Regions from separate parts of the Nocardiopsis sp. CNS-639 genome, predicted to be linked through region 2. Evidence: predicted binding sites of a transcription regulator. Region 2 holds the regulator's gene; each other region holds the start of a gene.
What was found. The regulator LexA, encoded in region 2, represses DNA repair genes until DNA is damaged. The targets are predictions, from matches to a motif close to TCGAACANNTGTTCGA.
Positions count from the first base shown of each region.

Region 1: the regulator LexA is predicted to act here: its motif matches at 7,131-7,146, upstream of uvrA (excinuclease ABC subunit UvrA).
Region 3: the regulator LexA is predicted to act here: its motif matches at 3,714-3,729, upstream of ruvC (crossover junction endodeoxyribonuclease RuvC).

Region 1 is NZ_KB906871.1:16,488-26,485, forward strand. It holds gene steA (putative cytokinetic ring protein SteA) at 1-668, shown strand, start outside; gene G011_RS0122775 (copper transporter) at 665-1,795, shown strand; gene G011_RS0122780 (hypothetical protein) at 2,158-3,003, shown strand; gene murJ (murein biosynthesis integral membrane protein MurJ) at 3,014-4,636, shown strand; gene G011_RS0122790 (glycosyltransferase family 4 protein) at 4,633-5,715, shown strand; gene G011_RS0122795 (TerC family protein) at 6,047-7,078, shown strand; gene uvrA (excinuclease ABC subunit UvrA) at 7,408-9,998, shown strand, end outside.
Region 2 is NZ_KB906864.1:82,689-92,686, forward strand. It holds gene G011_RS0117605 (hypothetical protein) at 1-198, shown strand, start outside; gene G011_RS32790 (hypothetical protein) at 546-674, opposite strand; gene G011_RS0117610 (hypothetical protein) at 876-1,502, shown strand; gene G011_RS0117615 (S9 family peptidase) at 1,516-2,607, opposite strand; gene lexA (transcriptional repressor LexA) at 2,716-3,435, opposite strand; gene nrdR (transcriptional regulator NrdR) at 4,089-4,592, shown strand; gene G011_RS0117630 (vitamin B12-dependent ribonucleotide reductase) at 4,700-8,833, shown strand; gene G011_RS0117635 (hypothetical protein) at 8,901-9,206, opposite strand; gene G011_RS0117640 (SPFH domain-containing protein) at 9,494-9,998, shown strand, end outside.
Region 3 is NZ_KB906854.1:526,019-536,016, reverse strand. It holds gene G011_RS0102160 (adenine phosphoribosyltransferase) at 1-398, opposite strand, end outside; gene yajC (preprotein translocase subunit YajC) at 625-990, opposite strand; gene ruvB (Holliday junction branch migration DNA helicase RuvB) at 1,311-2,459, opposite strand; gene ruvA (Holliday junction branch migration protein RuvA) at 2,475-3,095, opposite strand; gene ruvC (crossover junction endodeoxyribonuclease RuvC) at 3,146-3,694, opposite strand; gene G011_RS0102135 (NrtR DNA-binding winged helix domain-containing protein) at 3,994-4,785, shown strand; gene G011_RS0102130 (hypothetical protein) at 4,803-5,897, shown strand; gene G011_RS0102125 (hypothetical protein) at 5,987-6,982, shown strand; gene G011_RS29470 (adenylosuccinate synthetase) at 6,979-8,457, shown strand; gene G011_RS0102115 (hypothetical protein) at 8,536-9,045, opposite strand; gene G011_RS0102110 (PPOX class F420-dependent oxidoreductase) at 9,190-9,615, shown strand; gene G011_RS0102105 (hypothetical protein) at 9,626-9,862, shown strand; gene G011_RS0102100 (LysR family transcriptional regulator) at 9,843-9,998, opposite strand, start outside.

The sequences.
Region 1 (9,998 bases), on a different contig from region 2:
CCACCATCGAGACCGACATCGAGGGCCGCCACGTCCTCATCGTGGTCCGCGGCTACCACTACCGGGAGGACATCGCGGCGCTGCGGCCCTACATCCGCGAGTTCCGGCCGGTCATCATCGCCGTGGACGGCGGGGCGGACGCGGTCATGGAGGCGGGGTACAAGCCCGACATCATCGTCGGCGACTTCGACTCGGTCTCGGACCGGGCGCTGGCCAGCGGGGCCGAGCTGGTCGTGCACGCCTACCGCGACGGCAGGGCCCCGGGCCTGCCCAGGCTCACCGACCTGGGGCACGGCGCGGTGGTCTTCCCCGCCACGGGCACCAGCGAGGACGTGGCGATGATGCTCGCCGACGGCGCGGGCGCCGCGCTCATCGTGGCCGTGGGCACCCACGCCACCCTGGAGGAGTTCCTCGACAAGGGCCGGGCGGGGATGGCCAGCACCTTCCTGACCCGGCTGCGGGTGGGCGGCAAGCTCGTCGACGCCAAGGGCGTCAGCCGCCTGTACCGCTCGCGCATCTCCCCCTGGGCCCTGCTGGGGCTGGTCGCGGCCTGCCTGCTCACCATCGTGGTCGCCGCCTACAGCTCACCGGCGGGCCAGGTCTACCTCACCTTTCTCGCGGCGCGCTGGGACGCGTTCTCCTACTGGTTGACAGGGCTGTTGACGTGATCGATTTCCGCTACCACCTGGTGTCCATCGTCGCGGTGTTCCTCGCGCTCACCGTGGGGCTCGTCCTGGGGACCACCATGCTCCAGGACCCGCTGCTCAACACGCTCCAGTCCGAGACCGCCGACCTGCGCAGCCAGAGCGAGGAGCTGCGCGCCGAGCGCGACGCCGCCGACCAGGTCAACGCCGGGGCCGACCGGATGGCCGAGGCCGTGTCCGACGACACGCTCGCCGGTCTGCTCACCGACCTCGGTGTGGTGGTGGTGAGCGCTCCCGGAGCCGACACCGAGACGGCCGACGCCCTGGCCGGGCGCGTGGAGCAGGCGGGCGGCGAGGTCGTCGGCCGGGTCCAGATCAGCGACGCGTTCCTGGACGGCGGCAACGCCACCTTCGTCGACGAGTTGGCCCTGCAGATCACCCAGGACCCCCAGGACCTGTCCGGCAGCCCCCACGAGAAGGCGGGCGCCGAGATCGGCCGCGCCCTGGCCGCCGTGGAGGAGGACCCCTCCGGGGAGGGGGGATCCGGTGACGAGGAGGCGTCCCCGTCCGAGTCCCCGTCCGCCCAGGCGGGGGAGGGCGGGGACGGCGGCTACGACCCGGCGGCCGTCCTGGAGGCCTTCACCGAGGGCGGGCTGATCACGGTCGAGGGCGACCCCGCCGAGTCCTCCGACGCCGTGGTCGTCCTCGCGCCCTCGGGCGGGTCCTCGCCCGAGGGCCAGGACCCGCAGACCGCCAACGCGGTGCTGAACACGATCACCACGGCCCTGCACCGGGAGGTCGGCGCCACCGTCGTGGCCGGTGACGGGCCCTCCGCACGGGGCGAGGGAATGCTCGCGCAGGCGCGCGCCGCGGAGGCGGCCTTCGCCACCGTGGACGTGGCCAGCCGCCCGATGGGCGAGGTCATCACGATCCTGGCCCTGGCCCAGAACCTGAAGGAGGCCGGGGGAGCGTACGGCATCGGCGAGGGGGTGGCGGGCTTCCTCCCCGACCCGCTGCCCGAGCCGCGCGAGGCCTCCGAAGACTCCGCGGACTCCTCCGAGGCATCGCCGGAGCCCACCGGGAGCGACGGCGCGAGCGACGCGGGCGGCGGCACCGACGAGGCCCGCCGCACCGTCCGGGACGGGGAGTGACACCGTTGACCGCCCCTGTCCCCCTCGCGGACCCCGGGTCCGCCGCCGCGCGGTTCCTGGCCCAGGGCCTGACCGGCGCCCTGCTCGGAGCCGCCGCGGCCTCCACGGCCTACTCCCTGCTCACCCGGGGCCGTACCACCGGGCACGAAGCCGTCCGTGCCGCCGGGCCCGGCGCGTCGGACGCGTTCGTCGCACCGGGCACGCCCGTCGCCCCGCAGGCACCTGACACACCGGACACATGCGATGTTTCCGGCATGTCAGCCGCACCGCGCACACCGGACGCGCCGGGCGCGTCCGGCACGCGATGCGTGTCCGGTGCCCAGCGCGCACCGGAGGCCACGAGTCCGTCCGGCACGCCACGCGTGTCCGGCGCACTCGCCACCACCGTCGCACCACGCACACCTGCCGTGTCGGACACACCCGGCGCCCCCCGTGCGTCCGTCGCACCGCGTGCACCGGACGCGCGGAACGCGTCCGTCCCGGCCGAGGCGACGGACGTGTGGCTGCGCACCAACTTCCGCGGACGCCGCGTCACCCTGCGCCAGGGGCCCGCGCTGGCCTGCGGCGTGTGCGCGGCCGTCCTGCTCGTGCCCGGCCCCGGCCCACGTGTGCGCGCCGCCTCCGTGCTGGCCGCGGCGGGCGCCGCCGCCTTCGGGGTCTACGACGACCTGGCGGGCTCCTCGCGGGCCCGCGGCCTGCGCGGGCACCTGGGCGCCCTGGCGAGCGGCCGGGTCACCACCGGCATGGTCAAGATGGCGGGCATCGGGGCCACCGGGGTCGCCGCCGCCCGCCTGCTGCGCCGCTCGCCGCTGGACACCGTGCTGGACGGGGCGCTCATCGCCGCCAGCGCCAACCTGCTCAACCTGTTCGACCTGCGCCCCGGACGCGCGGCCAAGGTCGCGCTGTTCGCCGCCGCCCCCGCCCTGGCCTCCCCGGCCGCGCCGCTGCTGGGCCCCGTCGTGGGCGCCTCGGCCGCGCTGCTGCCCGACGAGCTCGCCGAGCGCTCCATGCTCGGCGACGCTGGGGCCAACGCCCTGGGCGCCGCCCTGGGCGCGGCCGCCGCGGCCCGGGCTCCCCGTCCCGTGCGCGCGGCCCTGCTCGCGGGGGTCGCCGCCCTGACCCTGGCCAGCGAGCGCGTCAGCTTCTCCCGCGTCATCGACCGCGTTCCGGCCCTGCGCCGCCTCGACCGCTGGGGCAGGCACGAGTGAGACGGCCACGGTGTCCCGTACCATCCAGGGGGTGACGCGCGGAGTAGGCACGGCGGCGGCGCTCATCGCGGTGGTCACCGTGGGGGCCAGGCTGGCGGGGTTCGGGCGCACCGTGGTCTTCTCCCAGACCGTCGGCGACACCTGTCTGGGCACCGCCTACGTCACCGCCAACCAGCTGCCCGCCGTCCTGTTCGAGATCGTCATCGGCGGGGCGCTCACCGCCGTGGTCGTCCCGGTGCTGGCCGCCGCCGCCGAGCGCGGTGACCGCGAGCAGGTGCGCCACACCGCCTCGGCGCTCATCACCTGGGTGCTGTTGCTGGCCGTGCCGCTGTCGGCGCTGCTCGCCCTGGTCTCGGTTCCGGCGATGTCGCTCATGCTGGGCGCGGGCCAGGGCTGCGACCGGGGCGCGCTGCTCGGGCTGTCCGCCCGCATGCTCGCGGTCTTCGCCCCGCAGATCGTCCTCTACGGCCTGGCCTCGGTGCTCTACGGCGTCCTGCAGTCCCACCGCCGCTTCCTGGCCCCGGCCCTGGCCCCGCTGGTGTCCAGCCTGGTGGTCATCGCCGCCTACGTGGCCTTCGTGCCGCTGGGGGCCGACCACCGCCAGGACGTGGCGGGCCTGCCGCTGGCGGCCGAGCTCGCCCTGTCCCTGGGCACCACCGCCGGGGCGGCGGCGCTCTTCCTCACGGTCGTGGGGCCCGCCCGGCGGCTGCGGGTGCGGCCCCGGCCGCGCCTGACCTTCCCGCCCGGGGTGGGCGGGCGCGTGCGCTCCCTGGCGCTGGCCTCCCTGCTGCCGCTGGCGGCCATGCAGCTGTGCCTGCTGCTGTTCGTGGCCCTGGCCAACCGGGGCGGCGGCGCGGGCGCGGCCGTGCTCCACACCTACGCCTGGGCCCTGTTCACCCTGCCCTACGGGGTGATCGCGGTGCCCATCGCCACCAGCGCGTTCACCGCCCTGGCGGTCGCGCACGCCGAACACGACCGGCCGGGGTACGCCTCCCTGGTGGCGGGCGGCGCCCGCGCCTGCGTGGTGGTCACCGCGGGGGTGGGCACCGCCCTGGCCGCCGCCGCGGCCCCGGTGGCCCTGGTCTTCGCCCAGCACGATCCGCTGACCCTGGAGCGCGCCCTGCTCGCCTACGCTCCCGGGGTGGTGGGCTTCGGGCTGGTGGCCCTGCTCAGCCGGGCCCTGTACGCCTCGCATCACGGGCGCCTGGCCGCCACGGCCCAGGTGGTGGGGTGGCTGGTGGTGATGTTGTGTGCTGGGGTGTTGGTGTGGTTGTTGCCGCAGGGCTGGTCCATCGCCGGGCTGGGCGCGGCCAGCACGGTCGGCCTGAGCCTGGCCGCGGTCCTGCTGTGCGTAGCGGTGGCGCGCACGCACGGGCGCGCGGCCCTGACGGGTGTGGCGCGCTCGGTACTGGCCGCGGCGCTGGGCGGTGTGGTCGGGTGGACCGCGGGGCGCGCGGTGGCCGCGGCCCTGCCCGCGGACGGCGTGTGGCAGACGGTGGCGGCGGCCGCGGTGGCGGGGACGGCGGCGCTGGCCGTCTACGCGGCCGTCGCGGCGGTGGTGGACCGTCCGGCGGTGCGTGCCGTCGCCGACCGGGTCGGGACCGTACTCGAACGCAGGAGGGAGAGGCGTTGAACGCCAGGATCGCGCTGGTCATCGGTACCAGCAGTGGAGGGGTGGGTCGCCACGTGCGCTCGCTGGGCGCGGGCCTGGCCGCGCGCGGCCACCGGGTGGCGGTGCTGGGCCCGGCCTCCGCCGAGCGCGAGTTCGGCTTCACCTCGGAGGGCATGCGCTTCTCCCCGGTCGGCATCGGAGCGGCGCCCTCCGCGGGCGATCCCGGCGCGGTGCTGCGCCTGCGTGCCCTGACCCGGGGCGCGGACGTGGTCCACGCGCACGGGCTGCGGGCCGGGGCCCTGTGCGCGCTGGCCGGCGCCTCTCCGCTGGTGGTGACCGCGCACAACGCGCCGCCGCTGGTGCGGGGGGCGCTGTCGGCGGCCTACCCGGTGCTGGAGCGGATCGTGGCGCACCGGGCGGACGTGGTGCTGGGGGTGTCGGGCGACCTGGTGCGCAGGCTGCGCTCGGTCGGGGCGCGCGACGCGCGGCTGGCGGTGGTGGCCGCTCCCGAGACCGGCGCTCCGGTGAACGGGCGCGAGGCCACCCGGGCCGACCTGGCGGTGCTGCCGGAGCGGCCGCTGCTGCTGACCGTCGCCCGCCTGGCCGAGCAGAAGGGGTTGGACATGCTCCTGGCGGCGGCGCCTGCCATCGCCGACCGCCGCCCCGAACCGGTGGTGGCGATCGCCGGGGACGGGCCCCTGTGGGGGCAGCTGCACGACACGGCCGCGGAGATGCGCGCGGACGTGCGCATGCTGGGGCACCGCGCGGACGTGGCGGACCTGCTGGCGGCGGCGGACGTGTTCTGCCTGACCAGCCAGTGGGAGGGGCCCTCGCTGGTGATCATGGAGGCGCTGCGCGCGGGGCTGCCGGTGGTCTCCACACGGGTCGGCGGCATCCCGGACCTGTACTCGGGGACGGTGCTGATGGTGCCGCCGGGGGATCCCGCGGCCTTCGCCGCCGCCGTGGGCCGGGTGCTGGACGACCCGGCGCTGGCCGAGGACCTGCGGGCGCGCTCGCGCGAGGCGGCCAAGGCGCTGCCGAGCGAGGAGGACGCGGTGGAGGCCGCCGCGGGCGTGTACAAGGCGGTGCTGCGGCGGTGACGTGGGGCGCGAGGGGCGGGATGGCCCCGGGGTTGGGTGGACCTGTCCCCGGGGTGCGGTCGATGCCACCTCCACCGGGACTTCACCTCGCGGGGGTGGAGATGTCATCCTGGACTACGGTCCGGTGTGTGCCGCCCACGGTGTGGCACCGGTATCCTGGCCTGACACGTGAGGGGAGTATCCCTGTCGCGGCGGTGTCGTCATCACGGCGGACAAAGTCGTCCTCCCGGTGCCGCCGGTTCGCAGCGCTTCGCTGCGAGCGGGAGAGACCTCCGGTGGTTCGACGTGCGTGCACACCGCTCGCGCGCACTGACCGGAGGAGAGACCGTCCGTGAACGTTCCCTTGTGGTTGTGGGCTGCCACCATCGGCGCCATGGTCGCCATCCTGGTGGTCGACCTCATCATCGTTGACCATCCCTGGAGCAAGACGAAGGGCCCCCAGGAGTTCGGCATGAAGCAGGCCGCCTGGTGGGCGGCCTTCTACATCGGCATCGCCATCATCTTCGGCTTCGGTGTCTGGTACTTCGGCGGAGGCGCCGCGGGCGCCGAGTACTTCGCCGGGTTCGTCACCGAGAAGAGCCTGAGCATCGACAACCTCTTCGTGTTCTACCTCCTGATGGGCTCCTTCGCGGTGCCCAAGAAGTACCAGCACGAGGTCCTGCTCGTCGGCATCGTCATCGCGCTGGTCATGCGCGGTATCTTCATCGTCCTGGGCGCCCAGGTCATCAACGCCTGGAGCGAGGTCTTCTACCTCTTCGGCGCCTTCCTGATCTACACCGGTTACAAGATCGTCCGCGACCACATGAAGGGCGACGAGGAGGAGAAGGACTTCACCCAGACCCCGGTGGTCCGCCTCCTCAAGCGCTTCTGGCCGGTGACCGACGACTACCACGGCGCCAAGCTCACCGTGAAGCTCGACGGCCGCCGCCACATCACGCCGATGCTGCTGGTCATCGTCGCGATCGGCATGATCGACCTGGTCTTCGCCGTCGACTCCATCCCGGCGATCTTCGGTCTGACCCAGGACGCCTACATCGTCTTCACCGCCAACGCCTTCGCCCTGCTGGGCCTGCGCCAGCTGTACTTCCTGCTGGCCGGTCTGATGGACCGCCTGGCCTACATCAGCTGGGGCCTGTCGGCGATCATGGTCTTCATCGGCGTCAAGATGATCCTGCACGCCCTGCACGAGAACGGCGTGCACGTGCCCGAGGTCGGCATCGGCCTGTCGCTGACCGTCATCCTGGGCATCATGACCATCACCATCGTCGGCAGCCTGATCAAGTCCCGCGCCGACGAGCGCAAGAACCCCGAGCTCAAGACCGAGCGCGACCCCTCCGTCGACTCCCCGGCGGACCGCTCCTGAGCGGACGGCGGGCCCGCGGGCGCGTCGAGGACATTCCGGGAAACGGCCGGATTCGAACAGCTGTTCGTCTATAGTGGTGGCACCCTGAGCGCTCCGGCGCCGGGGTGCCACCTTGTTCTGTGAGGTGGAAGAAACCGTCGTCGGCGGTCGTTAGGCTGGACGGGCGGGAGAGGCGAGCGTCCTCCCCCCTCTCCTCAGCGGCCCGTCTCCGGGGCCCGGGCGGTCTCCGGGAGGCCCCGACCGCCGCACGCGAAGTTCCACACGGGTCAGCCGACGTCACGCGACGGGGTCCGCGTCCTGTGCGCCAGAGCCGAAGGATGTCTCACTCGATGGTCGAACAACTGGTAGTCCGGGGAGCCCGGGAGCACAACCTCAAGGACGTCTCGCTGGACCTGCCGCGCGACTCCATGATCGTGTTCACCGGCCTGTCCGGTTCGGGCAAGTCGTCGCTGGCCTTCGACACGATCTTCGCCGAGGGCCAGCGGCGCTACGTGGAGTCGCTGTCGGCCTACGCCCGCCAGTTCCTGGGGCAGATGGACAAGCCGGACGTGGACTTCATCGAGGGCCTGTCCCCGGCGGTGTCCATCGACCAGAAGTCCACCAGCCGCAACCCCCGCTCCACCGTCGGCACCATCACCGAGGTCTACGACTACCTGCGGCTGCTGTGGGCGCGCATCGGCGTCCCGCACTGTCCCGAGTGCCACCGCGAGATCGCCCGCCAGACCCCGCAGCAGATCGTGGACCGCGTCCTGGAGATGGAGGAGGGCACCCGCTTCCAGGTGCTGGCCCCCGTCGTGCGCGGACGCAAGGGCGAGTACGTCGAGCTCTTCAAGGACCTGCAGTCCAAGGGCTACACCCGCGCGGTGGTGGACGGGCAGGCCGTGCGCCTGGACGAGGCGCCCAAGCTGGGCCGCTACGACAAGCACGACATCGCCGTGGTCGTGGACCGCCTCAGCGTCAAGCCCTCCTCCCGCGGGCGCCTGACCGACTCGGTGGAGACGGCGCTCAAGCTGGCCGGGGGCACCATCATCCTGGACTTCGTGGACGTGGAGGCCGGGGACCCCGACCGCGAGAAGGTCTTCTCCGAGCACCTGTACTGCCCCTACGACGACCTGTCCTTCGAACAGCTCGAACCGCGCTCCTTCTCCTTCAACGCCCCCTACGGCGCCTGCGCCGAGTGCTCGGGCCTGGGCACCCGCATGGAGGTCGACCCCGAACTCCTGGTCCCCGACCCCGAGAGGACGCTGGCCGAGGGCGCCATCGGCCCCTGGTCCGGCGGGCCCAACAGCGGCTACTGGGAGCGCATCCTCAAGGCGGTGGGCGAGGCGATCGGCTTCGACCTGGACACCCCCTGGGAGCGGCTGCCGCGCCGCGCGCGCAAGGCCCTGCTGGAGGGGCACGACACCCAGGTCCACGTCAGCTACCGCAACAGGTACGGGCGCAACCGCTCCTACTACACCGAGTTCGAGGGCGTCATCCCCTGGGTCAAGCGCCGCCACTCCGAGACCGAGAGCGACTACGGCCGCGAACGGCTGGAGGGGTACATGCGCACCGTGCCCTGCCCGACCTGCGAGGGCACCCGCCTCAAGCCGGTCGTGCTCGCGGTGACCGTGGGCGGCAAGTCCATCGCCGAGGTGGCCCAGATGCCGCTCAGCGACAGCGCGGCCTTCCTGGCCGCGCTCACGCTCTCCGAGCGCGACGCGGTCATCGCCGCCCAGGTGCTCAAGGAGATCAACGCCCGGCTCGGCTTCCTGCTCGACGTCGGACTGGACTACCTGAGCCTGGCGCGCTCCTCGGGTTCGCTCTCGGGCGGGGAGGCCCAGCGCATCCGCCTGGCCACCCAGATCGGCTCCGGCCTGGTGGGCGTGCTGTACGTGCTGGACGAGCCCTCCATCGGCCTGCACCAGCGCGACAACGCGCGCCTGCTGGAGACCCTCCAGCGCCTGCGCGACATCGGCAACACGCTCATCGTCGTCGAGCACGACGAGGACACCATCCGCGCCGCCGACTGGGTCGTGGACATCGGCCCCGGCGCGGGTGAGCACGGCGGCCACGTCGTGGTCTCGGGGATCGTGGACGAGCTGCTCACCTCCGAGGACTCGCTCACCGGCGAGTACCTGTCCGGCAAGCGCGGCATCGAGGTGCCCGTGGAGCGCCGCCCCCTCACCCGAGGGCACGAGCTGGTGGTCCGGGGAGCGCGCGAGAACAACCTCCACGGGGTCGACGTCGCCTTCCCGCTGGGCGTGTTCACCGCCGTCACCGGCGTGTCCGGCTCGGGCAAGTCCACCCTGGTCAACGAGATCCTCTACAAGGCGCTGGCCAAGGAGCTCAACGGGGCGCGCGACGTGCCCGGCCGCCACCTGCGGGTCAACGGCACGAACAAGGTCGACAAGGTCGTGCACGTGGACCAGAGCCCCATCGGGCGGACCCCGCGCTCCAACCCGGCCACCTACTCGGGGGTCTTCGACCACATCCGCAAGCTGTTCGCGCAGACCACCGACGCCAAGACGCGCGGCTACCAGCCGGGCCGGTTCTCCTTCAACGTCAAGGGCGGCCGCTGCGAGGCCTGCTCCGGCGACGGCACGCTCAAGATCGAGATGCAGTTCCTGCCCGACGTCTACGTGCCCTGCGAGGTGTGCCACGGCGCCCGGTACAACCGGGAGACCCTCCAGGTCCGCTACAAGGGCAAGAACATCTCCGAGGTCCTCAACATGCCGATCTCGGAGGCCCTGGAGTTCTTCGAGCCGATCAACGCCATCCGCCGCCACCTCCAGACCCTGGCCGACGTCGGCCTGGGCTACGTGCGGCTGGGCCAGCCCGCCACGACGCTGTCGGGCGGTGAGGCGCAGCGGGTCAAGCTCGCCGCCGAGCTCCAGCGCCGCTCCACCGGGCGGACGGTGTACGTGCTCGACGAGCCCAC
Region 2 (9,998 bases):
GAGGCCGTGGAACTGCCCGCCGGGGAGGGCCGGGTGTGGCGCGGCCAGACTCCGGGTACCGCCGAACTGGCCTTCCCCACCGACAACCTGCTGGTGCGGGTGTCCTACGCGGGGACCTCCGGCACCGAGCCGGTCGACTTCGGAGAGGCCCGGGACCTGGCAGTGGAGTTCGCCGTGCAGCTCGGAGAGGCCCTGTGAGCGACCAGCACCCCGATCCGCGGGATCCCGAGCAGCCCCAGGAAGCCCACCAGCCTCCGCAGTCCCCGGGGGAGCACGAGGCACCGCGGTTCCAGGAGAGCCAACCGTCCCAGGGGCAGCGGGCGCATGAGGCGCCTCAGCCGCAGGAGGCCCAGGAACCTCCGCTAGCGCAGGAAGACGAGCAACCTTCGTCCCAGCGGGAGCACGAGGCACCTCAGTCGCAGGGATCACAGGAACCTCCGCAGCCGCACGAAGAACAGCAGTCGCCTCAGCCATCCCAGGTGGCACAGTCATACGGGCAACAGCAGCCACCCCAGTCCCACGTGCACCAGCACGACCCCACGCAGTCACAGGTGACGCAGACACCGCAGACGCATGGGCAGCCTCAGCAGCTTCAGGGGTACCAACAGCCTCCGCAACCGCAGCAGTCGCACGGTCAGGGCGACTCCGAGCAGCCACAGACGCCGCAAACGCATGGGCAGCCGCAGGGGCAGCAGGGACCCCTGGAATCACATTCGCCACAGTCGCAGGGGCACCAACAGTCTCCGCCGTCTCAGGCACCACAACCTCACGGACAACAGCAGGTCTACCACCCCCACCCGGCCCCGCAGGGGCAGTATCCGCAGCCCCCGGGATCCCCGTGGCAGCAGCCCCACCTCCAGCAGCCCGCGCCCGAGGTGGTGGCCTCCGTCCAACCGCAGAGCCGGGGCTGCGCCACCGCCGCCGTGGTCGCCGCCGCCCTGGTGCTGGTCGTGCTCGCCGCCGGGGCGATCTGGTACGTGGTGGCGCGCGACACCCCGGAGGCGAGCGCCTTCGGGGTCTCGCCCGAGTGCTCCGTCGCCGAGACCGGGACGCTGGACGAACTGGTGCCCGACCACGAGTTGGAGGTCGAGGAACCGGTCGGCGGCCCGCAGGAGGCGTTCGGCTCCGGCTGGCAGTGCCGGTGGGCGACCCCCGGCGGCCCCGGCGAACAGGTTCCGGCCACCGCGACGCTGGTGGCCGTGGCCGCCCCCGACCCGGGCGGCGTCACGACGGCCGCCGACAACCTGCGCACCACCACCTCCCAGTACGACGCGCAGGAGCTGGAAGGCGTCGGCGAGGAGGCGGTCGCCTGGGTCCAGGAGAACCCGTACACGGTCGCCTGCGTCGGCGCCCGGGTGTCCAACCTGTACCTGGAGACCTGTTACAGCCTGGCGGCCAGCTACGACGCGCAGAACCCGGGCGACCGGGAGCGCATGGTCGCGGGCGCCGAGGAGTTCGCGCTGTCCGTGACCGAGGCGCTGCCGGACTCCATCCCCGAGTGAGGCTCCGGCGCGGCTACCAGGCCGTGCCCAGGAACTCCTCCAGCGCGGGCGCGACCTCCTCGGCGAAGGGGCGCTGTTCGTCCAGGACCGTGGCCCCGGGCTCGTCCCGGTAGCGGCGGAAGATGTGGTCGGTGTCGGGGACGTCCACCCGTCCCGCGCCCTCCAGACCGGTCATCAGCCGGTCCACGTCCTGCCGGGACACCTGCGCGTCCCGCTCCCCCCACAGCACCAGCACCGGGGTGCCCCCGGGCAGGTCCTCCGCCAGGTCGACGGGGTCGAAGGCGTCCATGTAGGCCAGGAAGTCCTCGTTGACCGGGGTGTAGACGCCCAGCACACCCCCGCTGGGCATCTCCACCTCGCTGAGCGCACGCCCGGACCTGATCGCGGCCCGTCCGGCGCGGGAGTCCGAGAGGAGCTGGACCACCTGCCCCTCCTCCACCTGGCCCGAGGCCTCGACGGCACGCGCCTGCTCGGTGAGCTGGCGGTCGATCAGGTCGAGGTAGCGCGTACCGGGAGGCGCGGCCAGCACGAGCGCGGGGGAGGGGTGCTCCGCGCCGATGAGATCGTGGGCGCGCAGCGCGTACAGGGCGCCCTCGCTGTGCCCGACGACGACCACCCGTTCGGGGTCCACCTCGGGCTGGGAGACGAGCTCCTCGTAGGCGGCCGCGACCTGCTCGTCGAAGATCACCGGGTCCACCGGCACGACCTCGCCGCCGGGGTCCGGCGTCTCGAAGTCCGGACCGCTGCCGTACTTGTCGTAGCGCAGCGAGGCCACCCCCACCTCGGCGAGCACCCGGGACAGGTTCTGGTTGGTGTTGGCGTTGGGGCGCACGGAGCTGTTGCCGTCGCGGTCGGTGGGACCGCTGCCGGAGATGATGAGCGCGCCCGGAACGGTGCCGGAGACGTCCTGGGGCATCCGGAAGGTGCCGGACACCTCGTGCCCGCCGCCCTCGAAGGCCACCTCGCGCTCGACGCCGCCGACCCCCGGCGCCTCGGCGGCCCCGTCGTCGGCGGGGGCGCAGGAGGCGGTCAACAGGACGGCGCTCGCCGCACCGAGCAGTGCGGTGCGCCAGCGGACGGCGGGGGAGGAGGCACGTGTGAACACCTCCTCAGCCTAGCGGCCCGTGCCGGCCGGCCCCGCGTCGTCCACAGGGGGAAGCGCCCCCGATCCCTCCGAGGGGAGAGGGACCGGAGACGCGGGTACGCGGGGACCTCAGACACGGCGCATGACCGCGACCACCTTGCCGAGGATGGTGGCGTCGTCGCCGTTGATCGGCTCGTAGGCCTCGTTGCGCGGCATCAGCCACACGTGGCCGCCCTCCTCGCGGCGCAGCACCTTGACGGTCGCCTCCTCGTCGAGCAGCGCCGCCACGATGTCGCCGTTGTTGGCGTCCTGCTGCTGGCGCACCACCACCATGTCACCGTCGGTGATGGCGGCGTCGGTCATCGAGTCGCCGACCACGGTGAGCATGAACAGGCGCCCCTCGCCCACCAGCTGACGCGGCAGGGCGAGCACGTCCTCCACCGACTCCTCGGCCAGGATCGGACCACCGGCGGCGATCCGGCCGACCAGCGGCACGGCGGCGGCGCGCGAGAGGTCGATGTCCTCGGGCACCAGGGTCCGCCCCGAGGCGCGACCGGGCGTGCGCAGCTCCACCGCGCGCGGCCGGTTCTGGTCGCGGTGCAGGTAACCCTTGCGCTGGAGGACCTTGAGCTGGTGCGCCACGCTGGACGGGCTGGACAGGCCGACCGCTTCCCCGATTTCCCTTATCGACGGGGGGAAACCCCGCTCCCGGACATAGCGCTGGATGCAGTTCAGCACGCTCTGCTGGCGCGCGGTGAGTTTGGGGGCTTCGGGCGTGGACCCGCCCGTGTTCTCCGTTGGTGCGAGAACGGTGGCGGTGTCTGCGGTTCCGGGATTCTCCTCCGGCACGGCCGGGCCTCCTCGGCATTCGGTTCGGTCAGGGCCTGCTTGTGTGACTGGCCACCCCCGGTCCGCGACCGTGCCGACCTGGGGGTCCACGTGATGGCGAAACCGGTGTGAAATCAAGGTCAACTTTAGTCGTTGCACACGGTGATATCAAACAAGCGTTCGAGGCTGGGGACAATTGCCGTCGCGCGTATTCGCGGACAATTTCCGGCCTGCACTTACGTGTGTACACGCGTTCACGCGCTGTTGTCCCCGGAATGCGCGAACGCGTGTCCGTGACAGCGGTTCCGGCCAGGCGCGGGGGTCTTATCCCGGAGCGCAGGCTCGACCGAAATCCCCGCGACGCCGGGATTCCGACGCCCGCCGCCGGGGCGCGGGGGCTCCGGGCGGCGACGCTATCCTTGAGCGCGGTGCCGGGCCGCCCCCGCAGCGATCCGCCCGCGCCGACCTCCCCGCCCATCCCGCCGCCGCGGACCGCGATGCCGCGCGGCCGTTCGGCCGTGTCCGTGACACGCCCGTGCCAGGGTTGCGGCGGGTCAGGAAGAAGTCTAGGTTCGACCACAACATCTGGTGTGGCGACAGGGGCGATTGCCCAGAAGTTGTGGTTTAGTGGTACCTAAGCGTTGTCGTTCGGTGAGAGAAGCAGGTGAACCAGGGTGCACTGTCCGTTCTGCCGCCATCCGGACACCCGGGTGATCGACAGCAGGTCCACCGACGACGGCGCGGCCATCCGACGCCGCCGGTCCTGCCCTGTCTGCGAGCGCAGGTTCACCACCCAGGAGACCGTCCTGCTGATGGTGGCCAAGCGCTCGGGGGTCACCGAGCCCTTCAGCAGGACCAAGATCATCGCCGGGGTGCGCCGGGCCTGCCAGGGCCGCCCCGTCTCCGAGGACGCCCTGGCCAAGCTCGGCCAGCAGGTCGAGGAGGAGATCCGCGGCCGCGGCCTGGCCGAGGTACCGGCCCACGAGATCGGCCTGGCCATCCTGGGGCCGATGCGCGACCTGGACGAGGTCGCCTACCTGCACTTCGCCAGCGTCTACCGGGGCTTCGAGAGCCTCTCCGACTTCGAGGCCGAGATCGCCAGCCTGCGCCAGGACCGCGAGGCCGAGACCGACGGGGGCGCCGGGGCCGGCGGCCGGAGCGGCGCCGCCACGGGATAGCGCCCCTCGCGGCCGCACCCCGACCGCGTGCGGGGCCACACCACCCCCGGAACAAGGACGCCGGGCACGGTCGGTGACCGTGCCCACGAGTGAGGGGAGACCCGGCGATGACGGAGACCACCAGCGGTCCGGCCGGACGCAAGGGCAAGGGCAACCGCAAGGGGATCAGGGTGAGACGCGTCTTCACCACCCCGGGCACGCACCCCTACGACTCCCTGGAGTGGGAGCGCCGCGACGTCGTCATGACCAACTGGCGCGACGGCACGGTCAACTTCGAGCAGCGCGGGGTGGAGTTCCCCTCCTCCTGGTCGATGAACGCCACCCAGATCGTGACGAGCAAGTACTTCCGCGGCGCGGTGGGCACCCCCGAACGCGAGTGGAGCCTCAAACAGCTCATCGACCGCGTCGTCGGCGTCTACACCGAGACCGGCCGCGAACACGGCTACTTCGCCTCCGCCGAGGACGCCGAGGTCTTCGACCACGAGCTCAAGCACGCCCTCGCCCACCAGCTGTTCAGCTTCAACTCCCCGGTGTGGTTCAACGTCGGCACCACCTCCGCGCAGCAGGTCAGCGCGTGTTTCATCCTGTCCGTGGACGACACCATGGAGTCGATCCTGGACTGGTACAAGGAGGAGGGGATCATCTTCAAGGGCGGGTCCGGCGCGGGTGTGAACCTGTCGCGCATCCGCTCCAGCAGGGAACTGCTCTCCTCCGGCGGGACCGCGTCAGGCCCCGTCTCCTTCATGCGCGGCGCCGACGCCTCGGCCGGGACCATCAAGTCCGGCGGCGCCACCCGCCGGGCCGCCAAGATGGTCGTGCTGGACGTCGACCACCCCGACATCGAGGACTTCGTCGAGACCAAGGCCCGCGAGGAGCACAAGATCCGTGCCCTGCGCGACGCCGGGTTCGACGTCGACCTCGGCGGCGACGACATGTTCAGCGTCCAGTACCAGAACGCCAACAACTCCGTGCGGGTCTCCGACGCGTTCATGCGCGCCGTGGAGAGCGGCTCCGACTTCGGCCTGACCTCCCGCACCACCGGCGGGGTCGTCGCCACGGTGGACGCCAAGGAGCTGTTCCAGCGCATGGCCAGGGCCGCCTGGGAGTGCGCGGACCCGGGCATCCAGTACGACGGCACGATCCAGGACTGGCACACCACGCCCGAAAGCGGACGTATCAGTGCAAGTAACCCATGTTCGGAATACCTCCATTTGGACGACTCGTCCTGCAACCTGGCCTCGATCAACCTGCTGAAGTTCCTGCGCGAGGACGACACCTTCGACGTGGAGCGCTTCACCGCGCTCACCGAGCTGGTCATCACGGCGATGGACGTCTCCATCACCTTCGCCGACTTCCCCACCGAGAAGATCGGCGAGACCACCCGCGCCTACCGGCAGCTCGGCATCGGCTACGCCAACCTGGGCGCCCTGCTCATGGCGACCGGCCACGCCTACGACTCCGAGGGCGGGCGCGCCGTCGCCGCCGCGGTGACCTCGCTGATGACCGGCGCCGCCTACCGGCGCAGCGCCGAGCTGGCCGGGGTGGTCGGTCCCTACGACGGCTACCGGCGCAACGAGCGGGCCCACAAGAGGGTCATGCGCAAGCACGCCGCGGCCAACGACGACCTGCGCACCGTCGGAACCCTGGAGGAGCCGATCCACGCCGCGGCCACCCGCGAGTGGGCCGAGTGCCTCAGGATCGGCGAGCGCAACGGCTGGCGCAACGCCCAGGCGAGCCTTCTCGCGCCCACCGGCTGCCTCACCGGCGACTCCATGGTCACCACCGACCGGGGGCTCGTCCGGCTCGCCGAACTGGGCGACGTCTACGGACCCAGGTGGCAGGACCTCTCCGCCCGGGTCTCCACGGACGAGGGGCCCCGCGAGGCGACGAGGTTCTTCGTCAACGGAGAGGAGCCGACCCGGCGCATCGTGACGAAGGGCGGATACCGGCTCCAGGGCACGCACACGCACCGGATCAAGGTGGTCTCCCCCCGGACGGGTGACTGGGAGTGGAAGCGCTTCGTCGACATCGCCGAGGGCGACGTCGTTCCGGTCCAGATGGGCACCCTGGTCGGGCAGCCCCGCCGTGTGGTGCTGCCGGTCCTGGACCAGGCCTACTACGCGGGAGATCGCGGCCTGTTCGTGCCCGATGCGGTGGACGAGGAACTCGCGGAGCTCGTCGGGTACTTCATGGGTGACGGCAGTCTGCACGCCAAGGGCGTCCGTCTGTGCGTCGCCGACACCGACGAGGACGTCGTCGAGCGGCTGCGCGTCCTGGCCAAGGGGCTGTTCGGCCTCGTGCCCGTGGTGACCGCCATGCAGGGCTACCAGGAGGTCACCCTGTCCTCGGTCCGCCTGGCCCGGTGGTGGAAGGCCGCGGGGTTCGCCAAGGACCTGCCGGGTCAGGGCCACTCCGGCAAGGGCTGGACCCCCCGGGTGCCCTCGTCGGTCCTGGAGACCAACGACCCGGCGGTGTACGCGGCCTTCCTGCGCGGTCTCTTCGAGGCGGACGGCACCGTCCTGGAGGGTGTGCCGAGCATGTCCACCGCGCACGCCTCCTTCGCCGGAGAGGTCCGCACGCTGCTGCTGACCCTGGGCATGGCCTCCACCACGCGCACGACCCGGAGCGGATACGGCGGGGAGTGCCACGTGGTCCGCCTGCGCAACGTCGACCACGCCCTGCGCTTCGACGAGACTGTCGGGTTCCTGGGCGACCGCAAGAACAAGCTCGTCGTCCAACTGGAGCCGGACCGCTCGGCCAAGGGCGACCGGATCGTTCTGCCCCGCCAGGTATGGGACGAGCTGGTACCGGTCGGGCACGCCGCGCGGGGGACGGTCGTGCAGTCGCTGAGGAAGTACGGCGGCGTGGCCCGGCAGCTGGCCTCGGTCATTCACTCCGAGACGCTCGACGGCAGGCTGGGACACGCCCTCGGCTACGTCTTCGAGGAGGTCGGCGCCAACGAGGACGGCGGCGTGCAGCCGACCTACGACATCTCGGTGCCCGACAACGTCACCTACGTGGCCAACGGCCTGGTCAGCCACAACACCATCGGCTTCATGATGGACTGCGACACCACCGGCATCGAGCCGGACTTCTCGCTGGTCAAGTTCAAGAAGCTGGTCGGCGGCGGCTCCATGCAGATCGTCAACCAGGCCATCCCGCGCGCGCTGGGCAACCTCGGCTACCAGGACGAGCAGATCGAGGCCGTCGTCGAGTACGTCTCCGAGAACGGCCACGTCGTGGACGCGCCCGGCCTGCGCACCGAGCACTACGAGGTGTTCGACTGCGCGATGGGGCTCCGCTACATCCGGCCCATGGGCCACGTGCGGATGATGGCCGCGGTACAGCCCTTCCTGTCCGGCGCGATCTCCAAGACGGTGAACGTGCCGGAGGAGGCCTCGGTCGAGGACTTCGAGCACATCTACTTCGAGGGCTGGCGGATGGGCCTGAAGGCGCTCGCCGTCTACCGCGACAACTGCAAGGTGGGCCAGCCGCTGTCCACCGGAGGGACGCGGGAGAAGGAGGCCGGGTCCGAGGCGGAGGCCGTCGAGGCGCCCCGCCCGGTCCGCCGCCGCCTGCCCAAGAAGCGACCGAGCGAGACCACGTCGTTCTCCGTGGGCGGGGCCGAGGGCTACATCACGGCGGGCTCCTACCCGGACGACGGTCTGGGCGAGGTGTTCATGAAGCTCGGCAAGCAGGGGTCCACCCTGGCCGGGGTGATGGACGCCTTCTCCATCGCGATCTCCATCGCCCTGCAGTACGGGGTCCCGCTGGAGACCTACGTGGAGAAGTTCACGAACATGCGGTTCGACCCGGCGGGCATGACCGACGATCCGGACATCCGCATGGCCCAGTCGGTGGTGGACTACATCTTCCGCCGCCTGGCCCTGGACCACCTGCCCTACGAGGAGCGGGCCGCGCTGGGGGTGCTGTCGGCCGCCGAGCGTCAGGCGCAGGTGGCGGGCGAGGACCCCGCGCAGGTCGCCACGCAGGTGGAGTCCTACGCCCAGTCCGCCGCCACCCGCGGGGCGGACGCCCCGGAGGAGGTCCCGGCGGCCTCCGCGCGGGAGCCGCACGCGGCGGCGGAGCGGCCGACCCGGGCGCACTCCACCGCGGAGCTGATGGAGGGCAAGGGCTTCGTGGCGGACGCGCCGCTGTGCGTGACCTGCGGTACCAAGATGCGCCCGTCGGGCAGCTGCTACGCCTGTGAGGGCTGCGGGGCCACCAGCGGTTGCAGCTGACCGGCGCCGGGCGGACGGTCGGGGGAGGGGGCGGAACCGTGTCCCTCCCCGGAGCCCCGGTCCCGCGTCAGCCGCGGTCGAGGTCCCCGGAGGCGGCCGCGACCGAGGCGGTCACGGCGGTCACCCCCAGCACGGCGGGCCAGGCGCCGACCTTCTTCGCCAGCGGGTGGGAGAGCCCGAACGCCCCCACGTACACGCCGGTGAGCGCGACCGCCGTGCCCACCCCCGAGCGGCGGCGCCAGGTCTCGAAGGCCGCGGCGCCGAACGCGGCCAGCACGGCTCCGCCCAGCGGGCGGTTGCCTGTCGTGCGGGCCACCGTGTAGCCGCCGATCAGGCCCGCGGTGGTCAGGACGGAGCTGGGTACTGCGGGCATGGACGGGGTCCCCTCTCGCTGCGGCCGGAGCCGGTGGCTGCGTGTGCCGACGACGTTATCCGCCGTCCGGCGGCGGTGCGATCCGGCCCGCCCGGGCCGGTCTCGGGGGTGAGCGCCCCCGTCACGTTCCGGTCTACAGCCCTGGGTTCCGGACGCGTCTCATGACAGGGTTGGTGCTGTCCGCTACGGCCCCTCGGGTTACGGGACAGGTCCCCACCTGGAACCGGACCGCGGTACGCGACGTCGTAGCCGATAGTTCCCGACCTCCGACCAAGGAGCCCATGCCTATGTCGTTCGCGCAGACCGTGCGCGGCGCGGCCGGTGCCGTCGCCCAGGGGGGCGATCCGCGCCAGGCGGTGTCCGACGCGCTGCAACAGGCCACCGAGGGCGGTGGCCTCGACCCCCGGGACTTCGTCGCCGCCCGTGAACAGGGTGACTCCGTCGGCACCCGCATCGAGCAGAAGAGCACCTCCCTCAACAACGCGGGCGAGGCGATCAACCGCAGCTACTACGAGCGCGGCGACGGCGGGCCGGTCCACGTCATCTGCCCCATGGTCATCCCCCGCGGACGCACCTTCGTGACGATGCTCCCGGCCATCGCGCTGGTGGCCCTCGGTGTGCTGGGCGCCGTCACCGTCCTGGTCCCCCAGGCGGTCAGCGGTGGCAACCCCCTGCTCAACCCCGTCTTCGGCGTCCACTACTGGCTGATCACCATCGCGGTGGCCGTGTTCATGTGGTGGCGCCAGGGCATGGTGATGGTGCCGGAGGGCTGTGAGGCCATCGTCACCCGCT
Region 3 (9,998 bases), on a different contig from region 2:
TCGTCCACGATCAGCACACGGCTGCCCGGGGAGACCGCGTCGGCGTGGATCTCGACGGTCGCGGTGCCGTACTCCAGATCATAGGCCTGCCCGATGGTCCGTGAGGGCAGTTTCCCGGCTTTGCGCGCGGGGACGAAGCCCGACCCCAGCGCCATGGCGACCGGGGCGCCGAAGATGAACCCGCGCGCCTCCAGTCCGACCACGTGGTCCACCCCCGCGGCGCGGAAGGGCGCGGCGAGGCCCTCCACGGCGGCGGCGAAGGCCTCCCGGTGGTTGAGCAGCGGCGTGATGTCCTTGAACAGGACGCCGGGCTTCGGGAAGTCGGGGACGTCGCGGATGTGCGCCCGGATGAGCTCCGGGCTGGGGACGGGCGCCGCGGTGGCGGTGTCGTCGGGCATGTGGGATGGGCCTTCTGCTGGGTTCTCGTGTTGTCGGGGCCGACGTGGGCGGGGCCTCGCGGGAGTCGCCGCGGCGGTCCGCGGCCCGACGGGCCGGACACGGCGGTACCGGCCCCCCGCGCGGGGGGCCGGTACCGGGGTCGGACGCGCGCGGGCCGTCCGCTCACCGCGCGGGGCGGAGGCCGGAGCCTGGGCCGAAGCGGGGCGGAGGCCCGAAGGAGTACTTCTAGCCCTTGGGCTTGTCGTCGTCGCCGAAGTCGGGGCGGTCCTCCACCGGGGTGTCGTCGGCGGCCGGGGTGACGACCTCCCCGACACCGGCCTTGAGCATGCGGATGCGGGTCCCGGGCGCGATCTCCAGCAGGACGTCCTGCTCGTGGATCTCGACGACGGTGGCGAAGATGCCGGCCTTGGTCATCACCTCGACACCGGGGACCAGGGCGTTGTGCATCTGCATCTCCTGCTGGCGGCGCTTCTGGGCCGGGCGCCAGAACAGCAGCCAGAACACCAGAAGGATCAGCAGGAACGGGAACAGCATGCTGAGGAGTCCGCCCGTGGGCTCTCCTTGGGCAGCGAGGTGGTAAAGGCCCTGCACGGGGGCGTCCTTCCTGAGGTTTCTTCGTGTGGCCGACGGCTGTCGGATCGGACACCGCGACGGCCACCTTCTTCGCGTCGGCACGAACCGCGTGGTCCGGACCTGTCCGGCACGTACAACGCGCCAGAGGGCCGACTCGTTCCACCGGTGTCCAACGACACGTACGGAGTCGTGCCCCGTCTCGGCTGTTTCGTCCCAGCTTACGTGGCGTGGGTCACCGCTGTCCCACCGGATGAGATCGGAGCGTTAACGGTTCGCCCCCGATCCGCGCGGCCGGAACCCATTGTGCCCGGACCGGGGCGCCGTGTCAGACGCACTGGTCAGGGACTCGCCGCACCGTTGTGACCCGTGTTGCCCGCGGGGGCGGGGTTACCGGTGGCGCCGCCGTTGGCCGCCGCCGCGCCGAAGGCCGCGTCCGGCGGCGGGGTGAGCCCCATGTGCGCCCAGGCCTGCGGGGTGGCCACCCGGCCGCGCGGGGTGCGGGCCAGGAAGCCGGAGCGGACCAGGAAGGGCTCGGCCACGGTCTCCACCGTCTCGGCCTCCTCCCCCACCGACACCGCCAGCGTGGACAGGCCGACAGGGCCGCCGCGGAACCTCCTCATGAGCACGTCGAGGATGGCGCGGTCCAGGCGGTCCATGCCCAGTTCGTCCACCTCGTAGAGGTCGAGGGCGGCGCGGGCGGTGTCCAGCGACAGCCGCCCGTCCCCGCGCACCTCGGCGTAGTCGCGCACCCGGCGCAGCAGCCGGTTGGCGATCCGGGGGGTGCCGCGCGAGCGCCCGGCGATCTCCACGGCCGCGTCCGCGTCCAGGGGCGCGCCGAGCAGGCCCGCCGAGCGCTGGAGGATCAGCTCCAGTTCCTGGGGGGTGTAGAAGTCCATGTGCGCGGTGAACCCGAAGCGGTCGCGCAGGGGCGCGGGCAGCATGCCCGCGCGGGTGGTGGCACCGACCAGGGTGAACGGCGCGATGTCCAGCGGGATGGCGGTGGCGCCGGGGCCCTTGCCGACCACGACGTCGACCCGGAAGTCCTCCATCGCGACGTAGAGCATCTCCTCGGCGGGGCGGGCCATGCGGTGGATCTCGTCCAGGAAGAGCACCTCGCCCTCCTGGAGGGTGGAGAGCACCGCGGCCAGGTCCCCGGAGCGCTCGATGGCCGGGCCCGAGGTGATGCGCAGCGGGGCCCCCATCTCGGCGGCGATGATCATGGCCAGGGTGGTCTTGCCCAGGCCCGGGCCGCCGGACATGAGGATGTGGTCGGGCGCCCGGTTGCGCCGCTTGGCGCTGTGCAGCACCAGGGAGAGCTGTTCGCGCACGCGTTCCTGGCCGACGAACTCGTCCAGGGCGCGGGGGCGCAGGGCGCCCTCGATCTGGCGCTCGTCCGTGCCCGCGTCGGGCGAGACCGCGTCGCGCTCGTAGGGCGGGGGCCCGCCGGGGGCCGAGCCCCGGGGGTCCTCCTCGTGGAAGTCGTACACGGGGTTTCCTCCTTCCTAGGCCCGGCTGAGCCTGCGCAGGGCGCTGCGCAGCAGGACGGCGACGTCGTCGGTGTGCTCGGCCTCGGCCGCCACGGCGGAGGCGGCGGCCTCGGCGTCCTTGGCCGACCAGCCGAGGTTGACCAGGCCGGAGACCACCTGTCCGCGCCAGGCGCCGTTGGGCTCGCTGCCGCTCCCGGCGGCTTCGGACCCGGGCAGGGTGCCGTCGGTGAGCACGGGCGCGTCGAGCTTGCCGCGCAGTTCCAGGACGATGCGCTGGGCGCCCTTCTTGCCGATGCCGGGCACGCGGGTGAGGGCGGTGGTGTCCTCGGTGGACACGGCGTGGCGCAGGCTGGAGGGGCTGTGGACGGAGAGCATGGCCAGGGCCAGTCGGGGACCGACACCGGAGGCGGTCTGGAGCTGCTCGAACAGGTGCTTCTCGTCGTCGTCGGCGAACCCGAACAGGGTCAGGGACTCCTCGCGCACGACGAGGCTGGTGGCCACGGTCCCGGTCTCGCCCACGTGCAGGCGCGAGAGCGCGGAGGGCGTGCACTGCACGGTCATGCCGACCCCGCCGACGTCGATGACGGCGGTGCCCGCGCCGCGTGCGGCCACCCGGCCGGTGAGGAACGCGATCATCTGGTGTGGGCACCGGGGACGGTGCCCCTCTCCTTCCTGGGGGCGGGGCGCTAGCGGCCGCGGGTGCGGCGGGCCAGCTCCACCTTGCGGGCGAAGTCCTGCTGGGCCTGGGCGACGCGGGCCTGGGCCCCGCCGCGCCAGATGTGGCAGATGGCCAGGGCGACGGCGTCGGCCGCGTCGGCGGGCTTGGGGGGTCCGTCGAGTCCGAGGATACGCGCCACCATCGTGCCGACCTGCGCCTTGTCGGCGCGGCCGTTGCCGGTGATGGCGGCCTTGGCCTCACTGGGGGTGTGCATGGCCACGGGCAGGCCGCGGCGGGCGGCGCAGACCAGGGCGATGCCGCTGGCCTGGGCGGTGCCCATGACGGTGCTGAGGTTGTGCTGGGCGAAGACGCGCTCGACGGCGACGGCGTCGGGCTGGTAGCGGTCCAGCCACTCCTCGATGCCGCGCTCGATCCCCACGAGCCGGTGGGGCAGGTCGGTGTCGGGACTGGTGCGCACGGCGTCGGCTCCGAGCAGGGTGAGCGGTCGGCCGATGGCGCCCTCGACGGCGGCGACACCGCACCGGGTCAGCCCGGGGTCGATCCCCAACACGCGCACGCGCCTCACCCTTGCCCTCTCGAACGTCCGTTCGCCCACATGCTAGCGGCGGGCGACGACGTCCGCCTCCGGTCCACCCGGGCGTGTCGGCCCCCGGGGACACCCGGCGGGCCGGAAACCCGCCGCGGCCGCGGGCCGCCCCGACGCGAGCGTAGCCGCCCGCCCGAGCACGCCCGCACGGCCCGGGTCCGCGCGCCGCCCTCGCGCTTCCGGAGGAAAGGGATGGACGGGACGCCGAACGCGTGCTAAGTTGCTCTCAGTTCGAGAAATACTCGATATGAGAACAACTGGAGGCGCACGTGGCCGACCCGCGCGACGAGGAGGGCGAGAGCCGGTTCCTCGCCGACTACGACCCGCACGCGTTCGCCCCGGTCGCGGTCACCGTCGACGTCGTCGCCCTCACCATCCGGTCGGGCGTGCCGCACGTGCTGCTGACCCGGCGCGCCGCGCACCCCCAGCGCGGCTGGTGGGCGCTGCCGGGCGGGTTCGTCCGCGCCCAGGACGGACCGGACGGCCCCGCCGACCCCGACCTGCCCGACGCCGCCCTGCGCGTGCTCTCGGAGAAGACCCTGCTGCCCACCGAGCTGCACCTGGAGCAGCTGGGCACCTACGGCGCCCGGGACCGGGATCCGCGCATGCGCGTCTTCTCGGTCGCCTACGTCCTGCTGGCCCCCGACCTGCCCGACCCGCACACCGGCCGGGACACCGAGGAGGCCGCCTGGATCCCCTGGCGCGACCTCGGCCACGGAGACGGCGCCCGCGCCGGACTCGACCTGGCCTTCGACCACGGCCGCGTCCTGGCCGACGCCGTCGAGCGCGCCCGCTCCAAGCTGGAGTACACCCCGCTGGCCACGGCCTTCCTGCCGCCCGCCTTCACCATCACGGCGTTGCGCGAGGTGTACGAGGCCGTGTGGGGCCAGTCCCTGCACGCGGCCAACTTCCACCGCAAGATCCTCGCCGCCCCCGGGTTCGTGGAGGACACCGGGGAACTCGCCGAGCGCGGCGGCGCGGGCGGCGGACGGCGCGCCCGGCTCTACCGCGCGGGCGGCGCCGCCCTGCTGCACCCTCCCCTGCTGCGGAGCACGCAGTGACCCCCGAGAGGAGCCCGATGACGGCCACCGGCCCCGCCTTCGAGGACGCCGAGCGCCAGGTCGCCCTGGCGGGCGACCCCGTGGAACTGTTCGGCCCGCTGCCCGAGGACGGCGGCGTGCCCCCGGCGGCCACGGCCCGCCACCGCGAGCTGGCCCGCGCGCTGCACCCCGACACGGCGCCGCACGGAAGCGGCACCGGCCCCTTCGCCCGGCTCTCGGAGCTGTGGGACCTGTACCGGGCGATGGCCGCGGGCGACCTGCGCCTGGACGACCTCACCCTGGCCACCGGCGCGCACACCTACCGGATCGGCCGGGAGCGGCTGGCCCGCGGAGACGTCTCCGACCTGCACCCGGTGCGCTACCGGGCGCCGGAGTGGCGCGACGCGGTGCTCAAACTGCCCCGCGCACCCCGTGACAACGACCTACTGGAGGCCGAGGCGACCGCGCTGCGCCGCATCCGGGAGCACGGCCACGAGCGCTACCGGGCCTTCGTCCCCGAACTGGTGGAGTCCTTCAAGCACCGCGACGCCGCCACCGGCGTGGAGCGGCGGGCCAACGTCCTGGGGCGGCTGCACGGCTTCCACACGCTGGCCGAGGTGCGCCGCGCCCACCCCGACGGCGTCGACCCGCGCGACGCGGCGTGGATGTGGCGGCGGCTGCTGGTCGCCGTCGGCAACGCCGCCCTGGCGGGGGTCGTGCACGGCGCGGTCGTGCCCGAGCACGTGATGATCCACCCGGCCGAGCACGGCCTGGTCCTGGTCGACTGGTGCTACTCGGTGACGGCGCACGCCCCGCGCACCGCGCCGCACATCCCGGCGATGGTGCCCGGACGCGCGGACTTCTACCCGCCCGAGGTGGCCACCCGCCGCCCCGCGCTGGCCCAGACCGACATCCACATGGCGACCCGGTGCGTGGAGTACGTCACCGCGGGCCGCCTGCCCCCGCAGCTGCGTTCCTTCGCGCGCGGCTGCACCCTGCCCGCCCCCGAGCGGCGGCCCCGCGACGGGTTCGCCCTGCTCTGCGAACTGGACGACGTGCTGGAACGCCTCTACGGGCCGCGCCGGTTCCGCCCCTTCACCATGCCGGACCCGGCACCGGCCGCCGGGGTCTGAACCCCCTCCCCGACCACCGTCCCCCGCGCATTCCCCGCCCCCGACCCCGGCGGCCCCATCCGCCCACCCCATCTCCCGAGGAGAACCCCATGGGAAGCAGCAACTGGTCCACCGACGCCTACCACGCGCGTCAGGCCTACAACGCCTCCGTCGGCTCCAGCAGCTTCGGCTACACCGACGACGTGCTCGCCTCGACCCCGCGCAGTGCCTGGCGGGTCCACGACAGCCTCGACCCCCACGGGGTGGACGTGCGCGAGAGCCGCGACTCCGCCGAACACCCCGAGTCGCTGGCCATCTCGGTGCTCTTCGACGTCACCGGGTCCATGCGCAACGTGCCGCGCGTACTCCAGACCAAGCTGCCCGACCTGTTCGGCCTGCTGCTGCGCAAGGGGTACGTGCAGGACCCGCAGATCCTCTTCGGCGCGATCGGCGACGCCACGTGCGACCGGGCCCCGCTCCAGGTGGGGCAGTTCGAGTCCGGCAACGAACTGGAGGACGACCTGGGCAACATCCTGCTGGAGGGCGGCGGTGGCGGCCAGGTGATGGAGTCCTACGAGCTGGCCATGTACTTCATGGCCAGGCACACCTCCATGGACTGCCTGGAGAAGCGCGGACGGCGCGGCCACCTCTTCATCATCGGCGACGAGATGGCCTACGGGGCGGTCAAGGCGCGGGAGGTGCGCGAGGTGATCGGCGACGACCTCACCGAGGACATCCCCTTCCCGCGGATCCTGGCCGAGCTGCGGCGCAGCTTCGAGGTGTACTTCATCATGCCGACCGGAAGCGGCCACTACCACAACGACAAGGTGCGCGGCTTCTGGGACACCCAGCTGGGCCAGAACGTCATCTACCTGGACGACCTCGACGCGGTGTCGGAGACCATCGCGGTCACCGTCGGACTCGCAGAGGAGGCCATCGACCTGGAGAAGGGCCTGGCCGACCTGGCCGAGGCGGGCTCAGACGCGGGCGAGGCGGTGGGCAGGGCGCTGCGGACGCTGTCCGAGAGCCGCGGCTCCGTGGTCGTGGCCGACGCCCCGATCGGGCTCGGCGGCCCGGCCGACACGGGCGGGGTGGACCGGCTGTGACCGGCGCGATCGCCCCGTGGGCCGACGGGAACGCCGTCGTCGTCGACCTGGGGTTCGGCGACGCGGGCAAGGGCGTGACGGTCGACCTGCTGTGCGCGCGGCGGCGCTTCGGCGCCGTCGTGCGCGCCAACGGTGGCGCCCAGGCCGCGCACAACGTGGTGACCCCCGACGGCCGCCACCACACGTTCGCCCAGTTCGGTGCGGGCACGCTGGCCCCCGGCGGCCCGGTGCCCACGCACCTGTCGCGGCTGATGGTGGTGGACCCCTTCGCCCTGGCCGCCGAGGCCGGGCACCTGGCCTCGCTCGGCGTGGCCGACCCGTTCGCGCTGGTCACCGTGGACCGCCGGGCGCTGATCAGCACGCCGTGGCACCGGGCGGCCAACCAGGCGCGGGAGCGGGCGCGGGGCGAGGCCCGGCACGGCTCCTGCGGGATGGGGGTGGGCGAGACCGTGGCCTACGCCCTGGCCCGCCCCGAGGACGCGCCCACCGCCGGTGACTGCGCGCGGCCGGACGCGCTGCGCCGCAAGCTGCGCCGCCTGGCCGACCACCTGCACGCGGTGCGCCGCTCCCTGGAGCCCCCGGACGCGGCCCCCGGCCCCGGTGCCGGGGTCACCGCAGCCGGAACCGGGCCGGCGGCGGCCTCCGGCGCGGCAGCAGGGTCCAGCGCGGCCCCGAGCCCCGGCGCCGGGTCCCGGCCCGAGACCGAGCCGGACGTCGAGGAGTGCGTGGAGGCCTACCTGGCCTTCGCGCGGCGGGTGCGGCTGGTGGACGAGGATTACCTGCCCCGGCTGCTCGACCGCTCCCCCGTGGTGTTCGAGGGGGCGCAGGGGGTGCTGCTGGACGAGTGGCACGGGTTCCACCCCTACACCACCTGGTCCACCACGACCACCGCGAACCCGCTCGCGCTCATGGCCGAGGCCGGGCGCCCCGACGACGCCCGCCGGATCGGTGTGGTGCGCACCTACACCACCCGGCACGGCGCGGGCCCGCTCGTGGCCGAGGACCCGGAACTGGGCGCGGTGCTGGCCGAGGCGCACAACGGCGCGCACCCGTGGCAGGGGGCGTTCCGGGTCGGGCACTTCGACGCGGTGGCGCACCGGTACGCGCTCGCCGCCACCGGAGGGGTGGACTCGCTGGTGGTCACGCACGCCGACGCCCCCGCGCGGGCGGGCGGGCGGCTGCGCTGGTGCACGGGCTACACCTCGCCGGACGGGTCCGGCCTGGAACCGGTCCCCGCGCCGGCCCCGGCGCCCAGCGGGCCGGGCGCCGCCGTGACGGGCGCGGCCCTGGCGGACGCCGCGGCGCGCCTGGACCGGCAGGAGCGCCTGGCCCGCGCCCTGCTGGCGGCGCGGCCCGTGCTCGCCCCCGCGCCCGACTCCCCCGCCGAGGCCGTCGGCGAGGAGCTGGGGCTGCCCCTGGAGGCGGTGTTCTCGGGGCCGACCCGCGCCGACGCCCGCGTTCCGTCCCGTGCCTGACCACCCCATCGAGGTCCGCTCCGGCGGGCGGCGGGGCCGACCGTCGTGGCGCGGCCCTCGTCGCGCCGTCCCGCGCGCCTAGACGACGGTCAGGTGGTAGGTGGTGTCCACCCGGAAGCCCTGCCCGTCGTCCGCCCTGATCTCCAGCACGTACCCGCCGGGGCTCAGGGGCGAGACCGCGCCCCACAGCCCCCAGCTGTGCCTGCGGACCCACAGGGGGCTGCGGAACACCCCCTGGAACTCCTCCAGCGGCAGCGCGACGCCGTTGAGGTGCGCGTCGGCGCGCGCGACCGGCATGGCCATCGGCTCCCTGGAGTACTCGAAGGGGAACTGCATGTTGAACACCGGGAAGAACAGGGGGCGTCCCGTGGGCACCTCGCACCGGCGCACGACCCTGCCCCCGTAGGTACCGGCGAGGAACCACAGGTCGTCCGGCTGGTTGCGGGCCGCGTGCTCGCCGGTGGCATCACGGACCGGATCGCACCCCTCCGGCGCCGACCACACCCACTTCCACCAGCGCGCCGAGAGCGCGACGCCCTCACGGGCGCCGATCCGCCACGTCCCGTCCTCCGGCACGACCCCGCCCATGGCATCCCTCTCCCGTGTCCGACCGCCCGCGGCGGACGTCCGTGTTGCGCGGATCGTACCGATACGCGGGATCGCGCCGACACGCGGGCACCCCGGCGCCGCGTCCTCCTGGAGGGACCGGGACCCGCGCACTAGCGTGGGGCCGTGACTTCTCTCTCCGACCCCCGGGTCCGCGACTTCCTGCTCCAGGGCACCCGTACCGGGATGCTCGCCTACACCGCCTCGGACGGACGGCCGCTGGCGGCACCGGTGTGGTTCGTCGTCGAGGACGGCGACATCGTCTTCAACACCGGCGCCTCCACCGCGAAGGGCCGGTCCATCGCGCGCGACCCCAGGGTGGCGCTCACCGTGGACCTGCCCGAACCGCCGTACGCCTTCGTGCAGGTGCAGGGCGAGGCCGTCGTGTCCGAGGACCCCGACGAGCTGGTGCGCACCGCCACCGCGATCGCCCGCCGCTACATGGGGCCCGAGCGGGCCGAGGAGTTCGGGCGGCGCAACGGCGTGCCCGGCGAGCTCGCGGTGCGGCTGCGCCCGACCAGGGTGGTCTCCGCCTTCGACATGGTCGGCTGAGCGCCCGCGCGTGGACGTCCCCGGGAACGCGGTCCTGTTCGTCTGCAACGACGACGGGAGGAAGCTGTACCACAGCCTCAGTCCGAACAGCGTGGGTGATCGCGGCTCCACCACCGACCGCGAGTCCCTGGACGACGCGGTGGCGGTACCGCGCCGACACGGCTTCGGGGTCGACGCGCCGGATTTCGGGCCGGGCAGCCTCAACCCGTCGGACCCCCAAGAGCTGATCAGCCCGAACCCCCGGTGAGGACGTCGGTCCCGGGTTCGTCCGTCGGGCCCGGGTCCGCCCCCGCGGACCAGTCCACCGCGTGGGCCACGAACGCCTCCGCCGCCGCGGTGAGCGGCCCCCTCCTGCTGACCAGGGACACGTACAGGTGGCCGGT